Regions from separate parts of the Shewanella mesophila genome, predicted to be linked through region 1. Evidence: predicted binding sites of a transcription regulator. Region 1 holds the regulator's gene; the other holds the start of a gene.
The links. The regulator MetJ, encoded in region 1, represses methionine synthesis genes. The targets are predictions, from matches to a motif close to TAGACGTCTAGACGTCTA.
Positions count from the first base shown of each region.

Region 1 (9,065 bases):
TATCGCGAACGGGACTTCCCACATTTTGTGCGACGCGCTCAAGATTGACCTTAGAAGCGGCTTCTCCGGCGCCTGCAGGATCTTTTACATAAGTCCCTGTGGTGTCATGACAAACTAAGCAATCCACCTTGGTCATGTCGGTAAAATCGAAGCTGTTATCTTTCCAGCCGTAGCCAGCATGACAACTGGTGCATCTTGGTTCATTGCCTGAAATAGAGGTGCAGAAGTTGTTGATGGCGTTTTTCTTACCACGTTTAACGGTGCGACCAGGCAGCTCCTGTTCTAGCTCCCATGTCCAGTGTGAAGATTTCATGAACTCTTTTGCGTGATCTTCATGGCACTCGATACATTGTTCGGTAACTTGAGATCCTTGAGTAAATGGCCCTTGAATGGCTTCTTTATGTGGATTTTCAGCCGCAGCGCTAAAGGTGGTGAGTCCTATTACGCCTGCGGTGATAATCGAAGCTAAATAAAGCGTATGTTTCATCGAATCATCCCTACCCCCCGACTACGCCGGGGGGAGTAAAAGGTTTAGAAATTGACAACTAATGAGGCGTTAATGTCGTATGCCGTGTCGACTGCTGGCAGCATTGAGAATGCAGTGCCAGCGATCACATCATCAATTTTTTGTGGCGCGCCAACTGGGGTGCCACTACCTGTGTATTCATAGTCGTAATAGAGACCCGCAAGCTTGATGAACATGCGTGGATTGATATCGAACATGTAGTAGGCTTCGGCAACGTGACCACGGGTCGCTAACTTGCTACCGATAGGATCATCCTGCGCTTGAGTGAAAGGGGTCCAGTATTTAGAGCCATAGTTGTATTCGAGACCAAATTTACCGTAAGGAACAGGAACTTGGATACCGACATAGACGCCGTAACCATCTTTAGCATCATCTGAATCCGCGGCACTTGGCATCATAATGATTTCGCTGCCATCAGCATTAAGCTGTGCTTCAAATACCGCATCGCTTAACATGCCACCGAACATACCTGCATTGCCGTTACCTTCGGCGCGAGTCCAGCCTAGAGAGGCAAATACTTTCATGTCTTCATCACTTTCGTAGGCATACCCGATACCACCTAAGTACATGTCACCAATGACACCGCTTGGTTGCACTCGGGTTTCGAAGTTGAAGTTAGAGAACTTCTGCATATCTTGGTACATGGTTGGTGCAAAAATGCCCGCTAGCTGAGTCGGGAAGGCCATGGTGCCTTTGAAGCCATCGTTAATATCTTTGGCGCCAAATAGGGTGAATTGGAGGAAGTGGTTTCCGTCGTTAATGGCATCGATATTAAAGCCGCCAAGATGAGTATCTTTGGTGACTATGTCGCCAAACATCTCGCCGTTACCCCATTGTGACTCGAAACCTTGACCGTAGCAGAAGCGTACTATCTGGCCATCGATACCAGTAATTTCACTCAGGTTGTAGCCTAAGGTCAAACCATCAAAGTTGAAATTAACTAAGTGACCAGAAGGTGTGCCACCACGCTTTTCATTTTCGCGGTAGTGAGATGGAGGGCCATAGGTAGAAGGTCTGCGGCCTATTGATAGGAAGGTGTTAGAGCCGCCGATATCTTTCCAATTGAAATAAGCGCGTTCAACTCTGAGCCAGTCACCGCTGGTGTTACCGCTGCTGGTGCCATCCATAGTGAATGAACGCCATGAATCAAATACTTGGGTGCCTGTTGAGTCGCCCCAGTTTTTGTACATGCTTAGGCGAGCGGCGAAGCTAACATTGTCCCAAACCTTGGCTTTCAGGTTAAGGCGTAAACGAGTGGTGTAGAAAATGTCGTTGTTAATATCTTGGGTGCTTTTAGGCGCAAGCACATAAGGCATAACACCTTGTAGCATGCCGTTTTGGAAAGCCATAGCAAGATCTGGATTGGCGCTGAGCATCTGTCCTAATGGTGAGCTAGGGTCATTAGGCATACCAAAGGCACCAGACATGGCTTTTTGACCAAAATCATTAAAGTCTACCTTGATAGCAGGGTTCCAGGTGACGTTTTGGTAATGCAATGAATGGGCCTTGGTACGAAAATCTCCCGTGATTTCAATTCTATCGAGCGAAGTATGGCGCTCATTTTTATCCACACGGCTATTAATATCGTCAATTTCTTGTGACAGTTCTGCTAGCTGCTGTTTTAGATCTGCCAGTTTTTGTTGTTCTTGGTCGGCACTGTAGGCGCTGCCTGAAAAAGCTAATGCATTGGCAATCAGTATTGATAGTAGAGTACGCATGTTATCTCTCCCGTTACGTAAAGACGCAGTAAATAATTCGCTTTTGGTTAACCGCAAGTTTGTGGCTGATCAGAATCTGCCGCATGGTCATAAAGGAACTGTTGAATATCTAAGCGTTCCTTTTCGGAGAGTTTTTCAAAAACGTCTGGTTTTACTTTGTGCATGTCACGTTGAAAGAAGCGGTCCCACTGACTCATGGTTTTGCTCATAGGTGTTAACTCACCAGCGGCATCACCTTTGCTGTGGCAGGCCTTACACTCTTTTTTGTAGAGATGTTTGCCCTTTTTCGGGTTGCCGCCATCTACGGCATAGGCTTGTCCGCCAATTGACAGAGTTAACATTAGGCAAGTAGCAATTTTTACTAGGTTCTTCATCATCTTTTTCCTTAATCACTACTCCGAGTGATTTATTGATATGAAACAAAATGCTTGTTTCTTGTTGGAAAATTTATCAAAAGACACTAGATGTTAATTTGAAGTTGATCACTTCAATTAAAAAAATCTAATTGATAAAAATATCATTAATAAAAATCTAATGAAATTTCTTAATTCTATGTTTTATAATGTTTTTTTGTTTTTTGTTTTGGTAGGGGAAATCAACTTAAGGTCTGGGGCTGTGATGATTTATGTCACACTTCATTATTTTAACTATTTCTAAACAAGGGGCGGGTTAACCGAACGTTGTCGGTTTGCCTGACTCTTGAGTGGAGTTGTTGTTTAACTGTTAACCAAGGTTGATGATTGAACTGTATCGAACTCTCGTTATCAATTGCCGTCAGTTTATTAGTGGTAGCCTATTGTTTCTATGATAAATGTTGATTATGTTGGGCCGTAACTTTAGTTCGCTGCCTCTATATTGTTTGGCGTAGTGATATTTGACGAATTTATTATTTTTTAGGGCTTAAATCGTCCACAATAAGCTGATGATGGACTATCTTTAAAATCGAGCTATTTGATAATGAAAATAACAAAAATTAGGGTGAATGGAATGAGGTTCCTTAATAGTGTATTTACGATGGTGTTGTGCGGTTTATCTGTTTCAGCGTTCGCTGGGCAACAATATTACGAAGCTCGTAGTGATGCGATGGGGGGCGCGAGCGTAGCCTCTTCTAATCGAGAGGGTGCAGCCTTCATTAATCCCGCATTGTTAGCTGTGCATGCGCCAAAATATTCGGGCGGTGTCGTCATGTTACCTGCATTGGGAGGCGATGCGGCAAATGTGAACAACTTAAGCGATCAATTTGATCTGCTTCAGCTCTCCTATGATGGTTTAGAAAGCGCAATTAATGTGGCTGATGTTGCAGAAATTGAGCGTTATAAAACTGCGCTAATCGGTGATTTACAATCTTTAGAAGATGAGAGTGCTTACGCTAGCGCGGGATTAGGTTTCTCTGTGGTATTGCCAACTAAGCGGATGCCAATGGCAATATTCTATAAAACCTATATTGATGCGGTGAGTGTCGCAGCGATAGAACAAAGTGATTTAGATTTGTTGGAAAATATCGATCCCAATAATCCGCCTGCCTTGACTGATCTTGATTCCCAAGGTGCTGTTATAGCAGGTGCAGTTTCAGATTTAGGGGTTGCACTTAGTTTTCCGATATCCATAGTTAACATGCCTATTGCTGTAGGGATCTCGCCTAAGTTACAACGTATCGATACATACAATTATGTCATTAGCGCCAATGATTTCGATGCGGGCGATTTCGATGATGAAAAATATCGCAACAAGGAGACCGCTTTTAACTTAGATGTCGGCGTCGCGATGCAACCTATAGAGGGGATGCTTATTGGTTTGTCTGGTCGTAATTTGATCAATCATAAAGTGGATACTGTCGAGTCACTTGGACGTCAATTTACTTATCGAGTTGAGGCGCTTTATACCGCTGGGGTTTCTTATGAGTGGAATAGATTTAGCGTAACAACAGACATAGATCTTAATAAAAATAAGCGCTTTGATGAAATCGATAGCACCCAGTATTGGCGTTTAGGCGGTGAAATACAAGCAACTGATTGGCTTGCTTTGCGTTTAGGCTATCGTCATGATCTTGAGGATTCGACCGCTGATATTTATTCCATAGGCACAGGATTTACCATTGGTCGCTCATTTAATTTCGATTTAACTGGCATGATGGGCAGCGATGATGCTGTCGGCGGCGTAATTCAAACTTCTTATCATTTTTAAGCTTGATAGTAAAAAGCGATGAAAGCTGAGATTAGCAAAGATCTCAGCTTTTTTATTTGGGCCACCTGAATTTAACTAGTCATATCTAATATCGATTTGCTTGCTAAGATGATCGCGCTGAGACTACACAGCGATAACGTCATAACCCGTGTTTTCTGCTTGTCTACCCGACCAACGAGTCGATTCGCAAATAAGTAGCCCAAAATAACCGATGGCAATAGCAGCGCCGAAATATAAAAGTGGTGTAAGGTGAGCAGGCCGCTGAAGCCTAAAATTATTAGCGCTATGGTTGAGCTGAAAATAAAAAATGCCGACAGTGCGGCTCGGAACTGTTTGGCGTCTTTTCCTGAAAGTAAGATCGCTAATGGTGGTCCACCAATGGCGGCAATATTACCAAAAATGCCTGATAGTATGCCTGCTGCAAATAAGCTAGTTCGCGTGATAGGGAGAGATAACTTGAGTAAACTTAGCAATACTGCCAGTGCCACGATAATCGCTATGGCTAAACCTAATATCGGTTGTGGTGCCCAGAGCAATAGCAAAGCACCTAATATGCCTCCAGGAATTCGTCCAAGTAATGCATATTGTAAACCGTTAAACTCAAGTGCTGCTCGTTCTCTGAATAGTGTTAACAGTGAGATTGAAAATCCCATTAAGATCACTGGCGCGGGAACGAGGCTGGGATCGACAAGATAAAGCAGTGGCGAGGCGACAACGGCTAAGCCAAAACCGATAAGGCTTTGAGTAAACGCACCCATAAAGATGATTAATGAGGCGAGAATTAAGCTCGTCGGGTCGATGATAAAGTCAGCCACAATTACTCCATCTGGCGGGAATGATTGACAAAAAAGGGACCGTTAAAAGATCCCTTTCTAGATAAATATTTGGCAAGTTGAGTGTATTACTCTAACTCTTCCCATTCGATGCCCATTTCTGTCATCAGCTTTTTCACTTCAGCTGGGATACTATCAGGCTTGTCTTTTGACAAATCATCGTCATGGGGAAGCGGTTGGCCTGTATAGGCATGCAAAAACGCTTCACAGAGCAATTCGCTGTTGGTGGCATGGCGTAAGTTATTTACCTGACGGCGTGTTCGCTCATCGGTTAATACCTTAAGTACCTTTAGAGGAATAGAGACAGTGATCTTTTTCACTTGCTCATTCTTCTTACCATGTTCTGCATATGGGCTGATATAATCGCCATTCCACTCAGTCATTGACTCACCTGTAAATTCTCAAATTCGGGGCAGATTTTATACCCTTACAAATTACAGTCAAATTATTGCCCTTAATTTTTGTGAATTGCAAATAGATTTCTAAATGTTTGGACGTCTAAACGTCTAAATGTGTTGACGGTGAGGGCTTGCTTCGGTACATTTAGACGTCCAGACATCTCTTTGTGGAAGATGACTGTTAGCGTATCGATTTTTAGGAGTAATAGATGACAGAGCGAAAACTAGCCACCACAGCGGTTCGTACCGGGATTGAGTCGGATACTCAACATGGTGCAGTTGTACCGCCCATTTACCTGTCAACAAATTACTCTTTTGATGGCCATAACAATCCCCGCGACTTTGACTATAGTCGTTCGGGTAATCCGACGCGATCAATTTTAGGCGATGCAATTGCTGAATTAGAGCGAGGCGCTACTGGTGTGGTGACCTGCACAGGTATGGCCGCAATTACCTTAGTGACTAGTTTGCTTGGCCCCGACGATCTGCTTATCGTTCCCCATGATTGCTATGGTGGTAGTTATCGTCTGTTTACCAATCTTGCAAAGAAAGGCGCTTTTAAACTTGTCGTGGTCGACCAGACAGATCCTAAAGCGTTAGACGCGGCGATCGCTCAGCAGCCCAAGATGGTATGGTTAGAAACGCCCTCTAATCCGTTATTACGCGTCGTCGACATCGAAGCAATAGCGAAAGCGAGTCACAGCGTAGGTGCACAGGTGGTGGTCGATAACACTTTTTTATCCCCTATTTTACAGCAGCCTCTACTGCTCGGCGCCGATATAGTTATTCACTCAACTACCAAATATATCAATGGTCACAGTGATGTAGTTGGCGGAGCGGTTGTCGCCAAAGATGCTGAGGTCGGTGAACTGCTCCACTGGTGGTCTAATACCTTAGGTTTAACTGGCTCGGCTTTCGATAGTTATCTTACCTTACGTGGTTTACGTACCTTGCCAATAAGAATTCGTGAGCATCAAGCAAATGCACAGAAGGTACTCGCGTTACTGACATCTCATTCTGCGGTTGCAAAGGTATATTATCCAGGGCTTACGGATCATCCAGGACATGAGATCGCGCTAAAGCAACAAAAAGGCTTTGGTGCAATGCTTAGTTTTGAACTAAAAGGTGGAGAATCCCAGCTTATTGCGTTTTTAGATCAGTTAAAATACTTTTCAGTAGCCGAAAGTCTTGGGGGGGTAGAGAGCTTAGTCGCAGTTCCTGCTACCATGACCCATAGAGCGATGGACCCAGAAGCGCGTTTTGAAGCTGGAGTAAAAGAGACTCTGATCCGTTTGTCTGTGGGGATCGAAGATGGTGATGATCTGGTGGCCGACATTCTGGCGGGTTTAGATGCTGCTGAAGCAGTAAGTTGTTAAAGGTATTGAGGAGCAAAAAATGACACGATGTCATTTGCATAAATTTGGTGGTTCTAGTTTAGCGGATGCAGATTGTTACCGCCGTGTCGCTCATATTCTTCTTACTCACGGCCATAGCGATGATCTCATTGTGGTTTCTGCTGCCGGTAAGAGTACTAATTTTTTATATAAGCTGCTCGATCTAAGCGAATCTAATCAGCTGTGGCAAGAAGAGCTGCAAGTATTGATTAGTTATCAACAGAATTTAATTGAGCAGTTACTCTCTAATGAACAAGCCCGTAGTTTGCGTGAGCGTCTATCGACCGATAAATCGCAATTAACCAGCTTACTGTCGATTGACCCATTGAATGATTATCAACGTAATCAAGTGGTCAGTTTTGGTGAACGTTGGTCGTCGCGATTATTGGCCGCATTACTGCGAGAGTCAGGTGTCGCAGCATCCGATGTCGATGCTCGCAGCTTATTAGTCGCCGATGAAGGTGCTGTGCCTCAGATCCGTATCGAGCAATCTAAGCTAAAAGTACAAGACTTGCTTAACAAGCACTCTAACGAACGGCTGGTGATCACTGGCTTTATTTGCGCCAACGATAGAGGTGAAACTTTACTGTTAGGGCGTAATGGTTCAGATTTTAGTGCAACCTTATTTGCCAGTCTTGCCGATATCGAACGTGTCACTATATGGACCGATGTTGAAGGTGTGTTTAATGCCGATCCTAACCGCATTAACGATGCCAAACTGTTGAAGAGTATGTCTTTGACCGAGGCCAATCGCTTGGCGCATCTTGGCTCTCCAGTACTGCATAACCGCACGCTACAACCGCTATTTGATACCGAGGTGAGTCTGGCGGTGCGCTCTAGTTACGCGCCACATACTGACTTTACTTTAATTGCACCTAAGAGCTCTTCTGCTAGTGCGCCAGTGGTGACCAGTTTGCCTAGCGTATCGTTATTTTATTTGACGCTAAATGCCGAGTTACCTCAGCTGTTGGACTGTTTTGCTCAAGCGGGACTGACGCCGTTAGCGTATTGGTCACTTGCCCATGGAAGAGCGGAACTTGCCTTTACCCATGAGAACCAGAAGCAGGCATTAGCGATATTCGAAGCCAATCGAGAGTTTTTGGGCATTGACGAGCTGCAGATGCGGGAAGATCTCGGTCTTGTAGCGTTAGTGAGTGCCGATGCAGGACTATATCGCCGTGGTTTCTCACGATTATTGAACCGTGACGCTCATCCTTTATGTAATGATGGTTTGAGCTTAGTGACGCTAGTGCCTAAGGCGCAGGTTAATCTGTTAACTCAGAAAGTACACCGTCGCTGTGCTGGCCCTCGAAAGCGTATTGGTGTGTTATTGCTTGGCGTTGGTAACATTGGCGAAGCGTGGGTGGATCTGTTTAAGCGTGCTAGGCCCGTGCTAAATAAAGAGCTCGAGGTCAGTGTGGAATTAGTGGGGCTATTGAGCTCAAAGCAAGCGCTGATCAGTGAAACGGACATCGATTTAGATAGCTGGTTGCAACAGTTTAACGAGCGAGCGACACCCTGGCAGTACACTCATCTATTTGAGCAGCTGCAAAATCTGGAGTGTGACGAGCTTATTGCGCTTGATATCAGCGCCAGTGCAGACTTAACCCTTCAATACCCTGAGTTTTTTGCTCGTGGTATTCATATTGTGAGTGCGAATAAATTAGCTGGTTCTGGGCCTTTGCCTTTCTATCAAGAGCTGAAGCAACAATTGGGTAATCGACGATTATTCTGGCGTTACAATGCCAGTTGTGGTGCCGGGTTACCTGTGCAGCACGTGCTGAATGATCTACACAATAGTGGCGATCAGATTGAAGCCGTTGGGGGAATATTTTCAGGTACCCTATGTTGGCTATTTGAACATTTTGATGGCAAGAAACCCTTTTCTGAACTTGTTTTAGAGGCAAAGGGATTGGGGATCACAGAGCCCGATCCTAGAGACGATCTTTCTGGTCGCGATATGCAACGTAAGCTGCTTATTTTAGCCCGAGAGATTGGCTATGATATTGAGC
Region 1 covers NZ_CP080421.1:3,750,673-3,759,737, reverse strand. The annotation lists gene K0I73_RS16565 (tetrathionate reductase family octaheme c-type cytochrome) at 1-487, opposite strand, end outside; gene K0I73_RS16560 (DUF3373 domain-containing protein) at 532-2,244, opposite strand; gene K0I73_RS16555 (c-type cytochrome) at 2,292-2,621, opposite strand; gene K0I73_RS16550 (conjugal transfer protein TraF) at 3,232-4,428, shown strand; gene K0I73_RS16545 (sulfite exporter TauE/SafE family protein) at 4,500-5,186, opposite strand; gene metJ (met regulon transcriptional regulator MetJ) at 5,330-5,644, opposite strand; gene metB (cystathionine gamma-synthase) at 5,869-7,035, shown strand; gene K0I73_RS16530 (bifunctional aspartate kinase/homoserine dehydrogenase II) at 7,055-9,065, shown strand, end outside.

Region 2 (9,065 bases), 230 kb from region 1:
GGTTTTATCAGGAAAAATCACAACAATCCATACTGGTCATATCATAACCAAAATTCAATTGTTGTGAGAATGTAAACTTTACTTTTGAGATCATTGTCTGCTTTTTGTCTGAACCTTCATTGCTAACTCTGTAGAATTCACCACATTTGTGTATCAAGCTTGATTATATCGAGTCATCATCTTAGCTCTTCGTGGTTTCACCTGTTTCGATTATTTCTTGGGTCGATTTTTGAGAGCGTAATTGACTCTTTGCTTTCTCTAGCATGGGCGCTAACTTAGCACTGGATTCTGGTGCGAAGAAGGCATATCCACAGTCGAGTTGTAGCTGATCATTTTGTTGATTCAGTAGTTTTTCTACACGTTTTCCTATGTGGGGCAGGTCTCGCTCAGAGTCGATAAAGACTAAAACAACAAACTGGGCTTTACTATAGTGAGCGGCGATGTCTGCAGTGCGGATGGTATCTTGGATGATATTTCCCAGCAGTCTTATGTGTTTATCTTCAATGGCCTCAAGCCTAGGAGGCGTAGGATACAACTCAAAAAAGAGAATGCCTGCATGGGCACCAAAGCGGCGTCCAAGGTTCAACTGCCTTGGTGCCATCATGATGAAACCATAGTGATTGAGCATACCCGTTTCACGGTCACGCATAGATAGCGACTCGATCCTTTGACTCTGGCATAGCAAGGCTAAATCTTGCTGCAGCAAGATTTGGAAAGGTTCAAGCATGAAAGAGTTGATCCCTGGTGTGCCATCATCGGCAGTGTTGAGCACACATAGGCAACCGAAAATGCTGCCGTCAGGCCAGAGAATTGGACGTGATAAAATGTTGGTCACCGAGGCGAGGTCATCGGGCAATACCATGGTGTTACTTGATAACTCTAGGTTAATGCCATCAGGCTGACTGCTTGATAATCGGTTAAATAGGTCTATTTTGTCACTATAGACAGTGCCAGACAGATATTTTCGGGTGTCGTTGATAGAGCTGACTATCACCTCAAAACCTAAGTCGGTTTTCTGAACCACAAAGGCGACATCCGCTTGATAGTAGCGTTTCATCAGCTCACATTGATGCATCCAACGGACTAAGTTTATCTGTGCATTATCGTTTTCAAGTATACTAACGCCAGTGTGGATGTTTTCAGGCAGCATAAGAGCAGTGACCTTCAATGTTAAAAGTAGGTTAATTGTGGTTGCCAAATCGGCTTTTAGCAAATATCAACGCTGGTTTTTCATTGCTTTATCTGTTTTAAGCGCAATTAACCTAGAGTCGATTTAATTTTGAGAAATTTGATGGAAATAAGACAAGCAATACTGGCAGATGTGCAAGCTATCGCGCAGCTGGAACAGTCTCAACTCGAAGCCGAGCTTGAGCCATCTCAGCGCGGTGGAACCATGCAAGGGCAGGCTTTTTCCAAACAGGATATAACAACACTTGTCGAGCAACATTGGATCGTTATCGCTGAAGTTGAGGGCAAGATTGTTGGTTATGTTATGGCGGGGAAATGGTCCTTTTTCGAATCTTGGCCCATATATCGCCGCCTGTTAACTCGTTTAGGTGAGCATCAGATTGGAGGGCGAACCTTGACCAAAGCCAATTGTTGTCAGTATGGGCCAATCTGGATAAGCCCTAACCACCGTGGCCAAGGACTATTTGAAGCTATGGTGGCCGAGCTGAAACTCGCGGTAAAACAGCAATATCCTTATATGCTGACTTTTATCTCTGAGGATAATGAACGCTCTTTTGCCGCACATACGCGTAAGGCTTCTATGCAGGTTGTCGACTTTTTCGGTTTCGACGGTAGGGATTACTACCTGCTCGCTACGGCCAATGAGGCTTAGGCTTTTGGGGAAAACAATGAAGTCGATAAATTTAAGTACACTGTTACAACCCTATGAAGAGTTCAGTTTAAGCGCCTTTGACAATATGAAGTTGATAAGGGCTTTATTAAACGAGCTTGGTGAAGGGTGTGATTGCCTTGAACTACCTCGTATAAAAGAGGGAGGCGAAACACGTAATGGCTATTATGTGAATTGGCAAGGTAACTGGTTCGATTGTGGATGGACCAACGATTACAGTGCCAGTATTGAACAGGTATTACCGCCATCACAACAAGCAATAGAGACTGCTCGAAAGGTTGCCGTTCCGACACTAACGTTACAGCAAGTTTCTTTTATGTGTATGGAATACAGCCATTTTGACCATTGTTAATATAGTCACTCATAGCGACTGGGTAGGAATGGGCAATTGATATGATGAGATTGTTTGGTACCTTAAGTGTGCTGAGAAGTAGGAAGAAAAACACACCTAACAGGTGAGTTTTAGCGCTTTCGATGCTGTGTTAACGAGTTTGTCCCTAGGGCCTGTTGCTCTTTTCTGGTTGAATTTTGTTCGAGACAAAAACGTATTAATCGAGGCGAGTGGATTGCAGTATAGTGATCTAAGCAAAATTCACTTAACAAAGAGTAAAACGTTTTTAGCCGAACCCTTCGGGCAGCATTTGTTGGTCATTTCTACTGTGTTCTCAGCTTCTTATGTAGAATAACTACATCACATAGCTTCTTTACTTGTATAAATACCCAACAACTCGCTGCAAAAATAACCTTGAAGGTTCAACAGGCCCAAGAACAGCTATGCTCTTCACTCGTTGCAATCAACAGGGTCTTGCATGTTGCCGACATACTTAAGACATTTCCTCCATCTCTGGACGTCAGATGTTGTGAATGCCCTTAATGCACGACTATATGGATTTAGGCGATAGGGTAACGCTTGGAGCGGTTACCGAGGATGCTAGAGCGGGGGAGCAATTAAGGGCCTTGCCTCATAAGCGCTAAATTCTCGCTGGGCGATCACATCTTTATACTGATTGGTATTAGTTGTGTAAAACCAGGCAAGCTGTTAACCCTGATTGATGGGTACTAATTTAATGAAGGTAAGGTATCAATACAAAAAAACCGCCATGTAGGCGGTTTTTTATTATCGACGCTAATTACAACTTAGCGTCTGCGCGAAGTGCTTCAACTTTGTCGGTGCGCTCCCACGGGAACTCGTTACGACCAAAGTGACCATAAGCTGCGGTCGCTTGATAGATTGGGCGAGCTAAATCTAGCATCTCAGTGAGGCCGTATGGGCGCAGGTCGAAATGTTGACGAACAAGCTTAATCATTACTTCTTCAGAGACTTTACCCGTGCCGAAGGTTTCAACGCTGATTGACGTAGGTTCTGCTACACCGATGGCGTAAGAAACTTGGATCTCACAGCGATCGGCAAGACCTGCTGCAACAATGTTCTTAGCAACATAACGCGCTGCATAAGCCGCACTGCGGTCAACTTTCGATGGGTCTTTACCAGAGAAAGCTCCACCACCGTGACGGGCCATACCGCCGTAGGTATCAACGATGATCTTACGACCCGTTAGTCCACAGTCGCCAACTGGACCACCGATAACAAAACGGCCTGTTGGGTTAATGAAGTATTTAGTATCTTTAGTTAACCATTTAGCTGGCAACACAGGCTTAATGATGGTTTCCATCACGCCTTCAATCAGATCCGCTTGGCTTACGCTGTCACAATGTTGAGTAGACAATACCACTGCGTCGATACCCGCTATGCTGCCATCGCTGTTATAGGCAAAAGTCACCTGACTTTTTGCATCGGGACGCAACCATGGAAGGGTTTTGTCTTTACGAACTTCAGATTGACGTTTCACTAGCTTGTGCGAGTATGTGATAGGGGCTGGCATCAAAACGTCGGTTTCGTTGTTGGCATAGCCAAACATTAGCCCTTGGTCACCAGCACCTTGCTCTTTAGGATCGGCGCGATCAACACCTTGGTTGATATCGGGAGACTGTTTACCAATGGCATTTAGCACGGCACAAGAATCGGCATCAAAGCCCATATCTGAGTGAGTATAACCAATGTCACGCACGGTTTTACGGGTGATCTCTTCGATATCAACCCATGCTGAAGTGGTTACTTCTCCACCTACCATTACCATGCCGGTTTTTACGTATGTTTCACACGCAACACGAGCTTTAGGATCTTGCTCTAAGATCGCGTCGAGTACCGCATCAGAAATTTGATCGGCGATTTTATCTGGATGACCTTCTGAGACCGACTCAGAGGTGAACAAGTGCTTTGCCATATTGGAAAATCTCGTGTCTAAACAATTTGAATGTGTAGAAGTATCTACATCTAGACGGCTATTTTAGTGGAAAACAGAATGGATAACACCCTTTTCGATAAAAATTGTGCTGTAAAGCCCAGTAAATTTTCTAATGGGTCACATTATATAAATGAGTGGGTGATTTTATTTTATTGTTTATTATGAATATTTTTTCAAGGTGATAGACCATGACAGAGGCTAGAAAATCTAGCGTTAAGCTTGGTTATTGTCACTGTCCGCTTGATTTGACTGCAATATAGGCAGCGTAATATTTCAATTTAGCTCGCAACAAGCCCTAGGGTAGACGAGGTAAATACGCCTATCGGCAGTAATATCGGTTTAATCTGCATCAAATGGTGATTTTTATTTGCGTCCCACCGCCTAGTAGGGGAAAATATGCGTCCACAATTGCCCGCAAAATCCCCAACTATCAGCAGGAGAGAGCATGTCATCTCGTAAAGAACTCGCAAACGCCATTCGCGCTTTAACTATGGATGCCGTTCAAAAAGCCAATTCTGGTCACCCAGGTGCCCCAATGGGAATGGCTGATATCGCTGAAGTGCTTTGGAATGACTTCCTTAAGCACAACCCAAACAACCCTGAGTGGGCTGATCGCGATCGTTTTATTCTGTCAAACGGTCATGGTTCTATGCTGATTTACTCTTTGCTGCACCTTACTGGCTACGCATTGCCGATTGAAGAGTTACAAAACTTCCGTCAACTACACTCTAAAACGCCAGGTCACCCTGAATATGGTTATACACCTGGTGTTGAAACGACTACAGGCCCGCTTGGTGCTGGAATCAGCAATGCTGTGGGTATGGCGATTGCTGAAAAGACCTTGGCGGCGCAGTTTAACCGTCCAGGTCATGACATTGTGGATCACTTCACTTACTGCTTCCTAGGCGATGGCTGTTTGATGGAAGGTATCTCTCACGAAGCCTGCTCACTAGCAGGGACCTTAGGTCTTGGTAAGTTGGTTGCGTTCTGGGATGACAACGGTATCTCTATCGATGGTCACGTTGAAGGCTGGTTCACCGACGACACACCTAAGCGTTTTGAGTCATACGGCTGGCACGTGATTGCTAATGTTGATGGCCACGATAGCGACGCTATCCGCGCGGCAATCGAAGAAGCTAAATCGGTTACCGATAAGCCAAGCATGATCTGCTGTAAAACCACCATTGGTTTTGGTTCACCTAACAAGTCTGGCAGCCACGACTGTCACGGCGCACCACTGGGTGATGCTGAAATCGCGGCGGCACGTGAATTCCTTGGCTGGGATCACGCTGCATTTGAGATCCCTGACAACGTTTATGCAGGTTGGGATGCAAAAGATACCGGTGCAACCAATGAAGCTAACTGGAATGGCAAACTCGCAGCATATGCCGAAGCCTATCCAGAGCTTGCTGTCGAATATAAGCGCCGCGTTATCGATGGTGAATTACCCGCGGACTTTGAAGCCAAAGCACAGGCCTTCATTAAAGAGTGTCAAGAGAAAGGCGAAGGCATTGCCAGCCGTAAAGCGTCACAAAACGCCATTGGTGCCTTTGGCGCTATGTTGCCAGAACTTCTAGGCGGCTCTGCTGACCTTGCGGGTTCTAACCTGACCCTATGGTCAGGCTCTAAAGGTATTCAAGACGATCCAGCGGGTAACTACATCTATTACGGTGTACGTGAATTCGGTATGAGCGGTATCATGAATGGTGTCTCTTTGCACGGTGGTTTCATCAACTACGGCGCGACCTTTATGATGTTTATGGAGTATGCCCGTAACGCAGTGCGTATGTCTGCCTTGATGGGTATTCAAAATATCTTCGTTTATACCCATGACTCTATCGGTCAAGGTGAAGATGGTCCAACTCACCAACCTGTTGAGCAGCTTGCGAACCTACGCATGACCCCTAACATGATGGTATGGCGTCCATGTGATGCGGCTGAAACCGCGGTATCGTGGAAAAATGCGATTGAACGTCGTGATGCGCCAACGTCACTTATCTTTAGCCGTCAAAATCTACCTGCTCAAGCGCGTACCGAAGAGCAGTTAGCTAACGTCATTAAAGGTGGTTATGTACTGAGTGATTGTGCTGGTACGCCTGATCTGATCTTGATTGCGACGGGGAGCGAAGTGCAACTCGCGCTTGATTCTGCAGCAGCCCTAACAGAACAAGGTAAGCAAGTTCGTGTAGTATCTATGCCATCGACCAATGCTTTCGATGCGCAAGATGCCGCATACAAAGAGTCAGTACTGCCACGCGCTGTGACTAAGCGTGTTGCGATTGAAGCGGCACATGTTGATTTCTGGCACAAGTATGTTGGTTTCGACGGCGCTGTTGTAGGCATGACTACCTTTGGTGAGTCTGCACCTGGTGGCGAACTGATGAAACATTTCGGCTTCACCGTTGATAACGTAGTCGCTACCGTTAACGGCTTATTTTAAGCGTTAGCAGTAGTCGAGGCATTGGGTTTTGTAGAACTAATGCCTGATGGAGCGGCTTATCTGATAGCAATATTAGATAAGCCGTTGTCGCATCAAAAGTCTGCCCTTACGGGGATGGTTTGAGGAGTCAAAGCGCTTAATGATTAGAGTTGCTATTAATGGATATGGCCGTATTGGTCGTTCAATTCTTCGTGCCCTTTATGAATCGGGTAAGCGTGATCGAATTCAGATTGTCGCCATCAATGAGCTTGCTAATCCAGAAGCCATGTTACATTTGACTCAATACGATACCACTCATGGTCGTTTTCAATCTCCGACGTCACTCAATGATAATGTATTAACTGTCGGCGACGATCATATTACTTTGCTTCATGAAGCCGATGCAGAAAAGCTGCCTTGGGCAGAAATGGGAATCGATATTGTCTATGAAGCAACGGGCGTCTTAATCGACAGGCAAGCTTGTGAGGCGCACCTGAAAGCAGGGGCTAAACAAGTATTGATCAGCCACCCATCATCAAGCGATGTCGACGCCACGATTGTCTATGGCGTTAATCATGATGACTTGAAAGCCGAGCACTCAGTCGTTTCTAATGCATCCTGTACCACCAACTGTCTGGTGCCGATTATTCAGGTGCTCGATAGAGCCTTCCTGGTTAAAAGTGGGGCGATCACCACTATCCACTCAGCAATGAATGACCAACAAGTCATCGACGCATATCATGATGATCTGAGGCGCACCCGGGCGGCAGGTCAGTCCATTATCCCTGTCGATACTAAGTTGGCTCGCGGGATTGAGCGTATATTGCCTGAGATGAAAGATAAATTTGAGGCGATTTCTGTGCGCGTACCGACAATAAACGTGACCGCAATTGACTTATCGGTGACCTTAGATAAACGTGTCGATATCGAGACAGTGAACCAAGTACTCTCTCAAGCAGCTAATGGCTCATACCAAGGGGTTGTAGGCTATACTAATGCACCGTTAGTCTCTTGTGATTTTAACCATGATCCTCGCTCTAGTATTGTCGATGGCACCCAGACTCGGGTCAGTGCTGGCCATTTGGTTAAGCTATTATTGTGGTGTGATAATGAGTGGGGTTTTGCCAACCGTATGCTCGACACTAGCTTAGAGATGGTCAAAGCGGTAAGAGCTTAATAACTATTTAGGCTGATGGCCGAGCCGTCAGCCAAGTTCACTTAGGTGTTCTGTCCCCAAAGTGAACCTAAAAAATTTTAACTTTTGTCTTTTAACTTTAAATCTTAAGGAAGCGTAAAATGGCTATTATCAATATGTCAGCGTTAGATCTCCAAGGTAAGCGTGTGCTTATTCGTGAAGATCTGAATGTTCCCGTCAGTGATGGTGTGGTCACCAGTGATGCGCGTCTGCGTGCCGCATTGCCTACCATTAAGCTTGCCCTTGAAAAAGGCGCAGCGGTAATGGTGATGTCTCACCTAGGTCGTCCAACTGAAGGTGAATTTAATGCTGAGTTTTCATTGCAACCTGTGGTTGATTACCTCGCAAACGCGCTCGATTGTCCTGTGCGTCTTGCAAGTGATTACCTTGACGGCGTCGATGCAAATGTCGGTGAAGTGGTTGTGTTTGAAAACGTTCGCTTCAATGTTGGTGAAAAGAAAAACGATGAAGCACTGTCTAAAAAGCTAGCTGCATTGTGTGATGTCTATGTAATGGACGCGTTTGGCACCGCTCATCGTGCTCAAGCGTCTACTCATGGCGTAGGCTTATATGCACCTATCGCGTGTGCAGGCCCGTTGCTGAGTGGCGAATTAGCTGCATTAGGCAAAGCGATGGATAACCCTGCGCGTCCATTAGTGGCGATTGTTGGTGGTTCAAAAGTATCTACTAAGTTGACTGTACTCGAAAGCCTATCAGGCATCGTCGATCAGCTCGTTGTGGGTGGTGGTATTGCCAATACCTTTATTGCTGCAGCTGGTCACGAAGTGGGCAAGTCATTGTATGAAGCAGACTTAATTGAGGAAGCTAAGCGTCTTGTTGCCAATGCCCAAAGTCGTGGCGGTGATATCCCTGTGCCTACTGATGTGGTGGTTGCTGGTGAATTTAGCCCAACAGCGGCGGCGACATTGAAAGATGTCAGCGCGGTATCAAGCGAAGACATGATCTTTGATATCGGCCCTGATAGTGCAGAGGCACTTGCCGAGATCCTTAAAAATGCTGGCACTATTGTATGGAACGGTCCTGTGGGGGTGTTTGAGTTCGACCAGTTTGGCGAAGGCACTAAGCGTATCGCTCAAGCGATCGCTGACTCATCGGCATTCTCTATTGCGGGCGGTGGTGACACACTGGCGGCCGTCGATAAATACGGTATTGCCGACAAGGTATCTTACATTTCAACCGGCGGCGGTGCTTTCCTTGAGTTCCTTGAAGGTAAAGAGCTTCCTGCCGTCGCTATGCTAGAGAGCCGTGGCGAATAACTGTTACTCC
Region 2 covers NZ_CP080421.1:3,516,255-3,525,319, reverse strand. The annotation lists gene K0I73_RS15615 (GGDEF domain-containing protein) at 182-1,150, opposite strand; gene K0I73_RS15610 (GNAT family N-acetyltransferase) at 1,292-1,840, shown strand; gene K0I73_RS15605 (hypothetical protein) at 1,857-2,210, shown strand; gene metK (methionine adenosyltransferase) at 2,989-4,143, opposite strand; gene tkt (transketolase) at 4,610-6,604, shown strand; gene epd (erythrose-4-phosphate dehydrogenase) at 6,744-7,760, shown strand; gene K0I73_RS15585 (phosphoglycerate kinase) at 7,880-9,055, shown strand.
Region 2: a site for MetJ is predicted at 4,187-4,204, ahead of metK (methionine adenosyltransferase). Genes of this name have one in related genera too.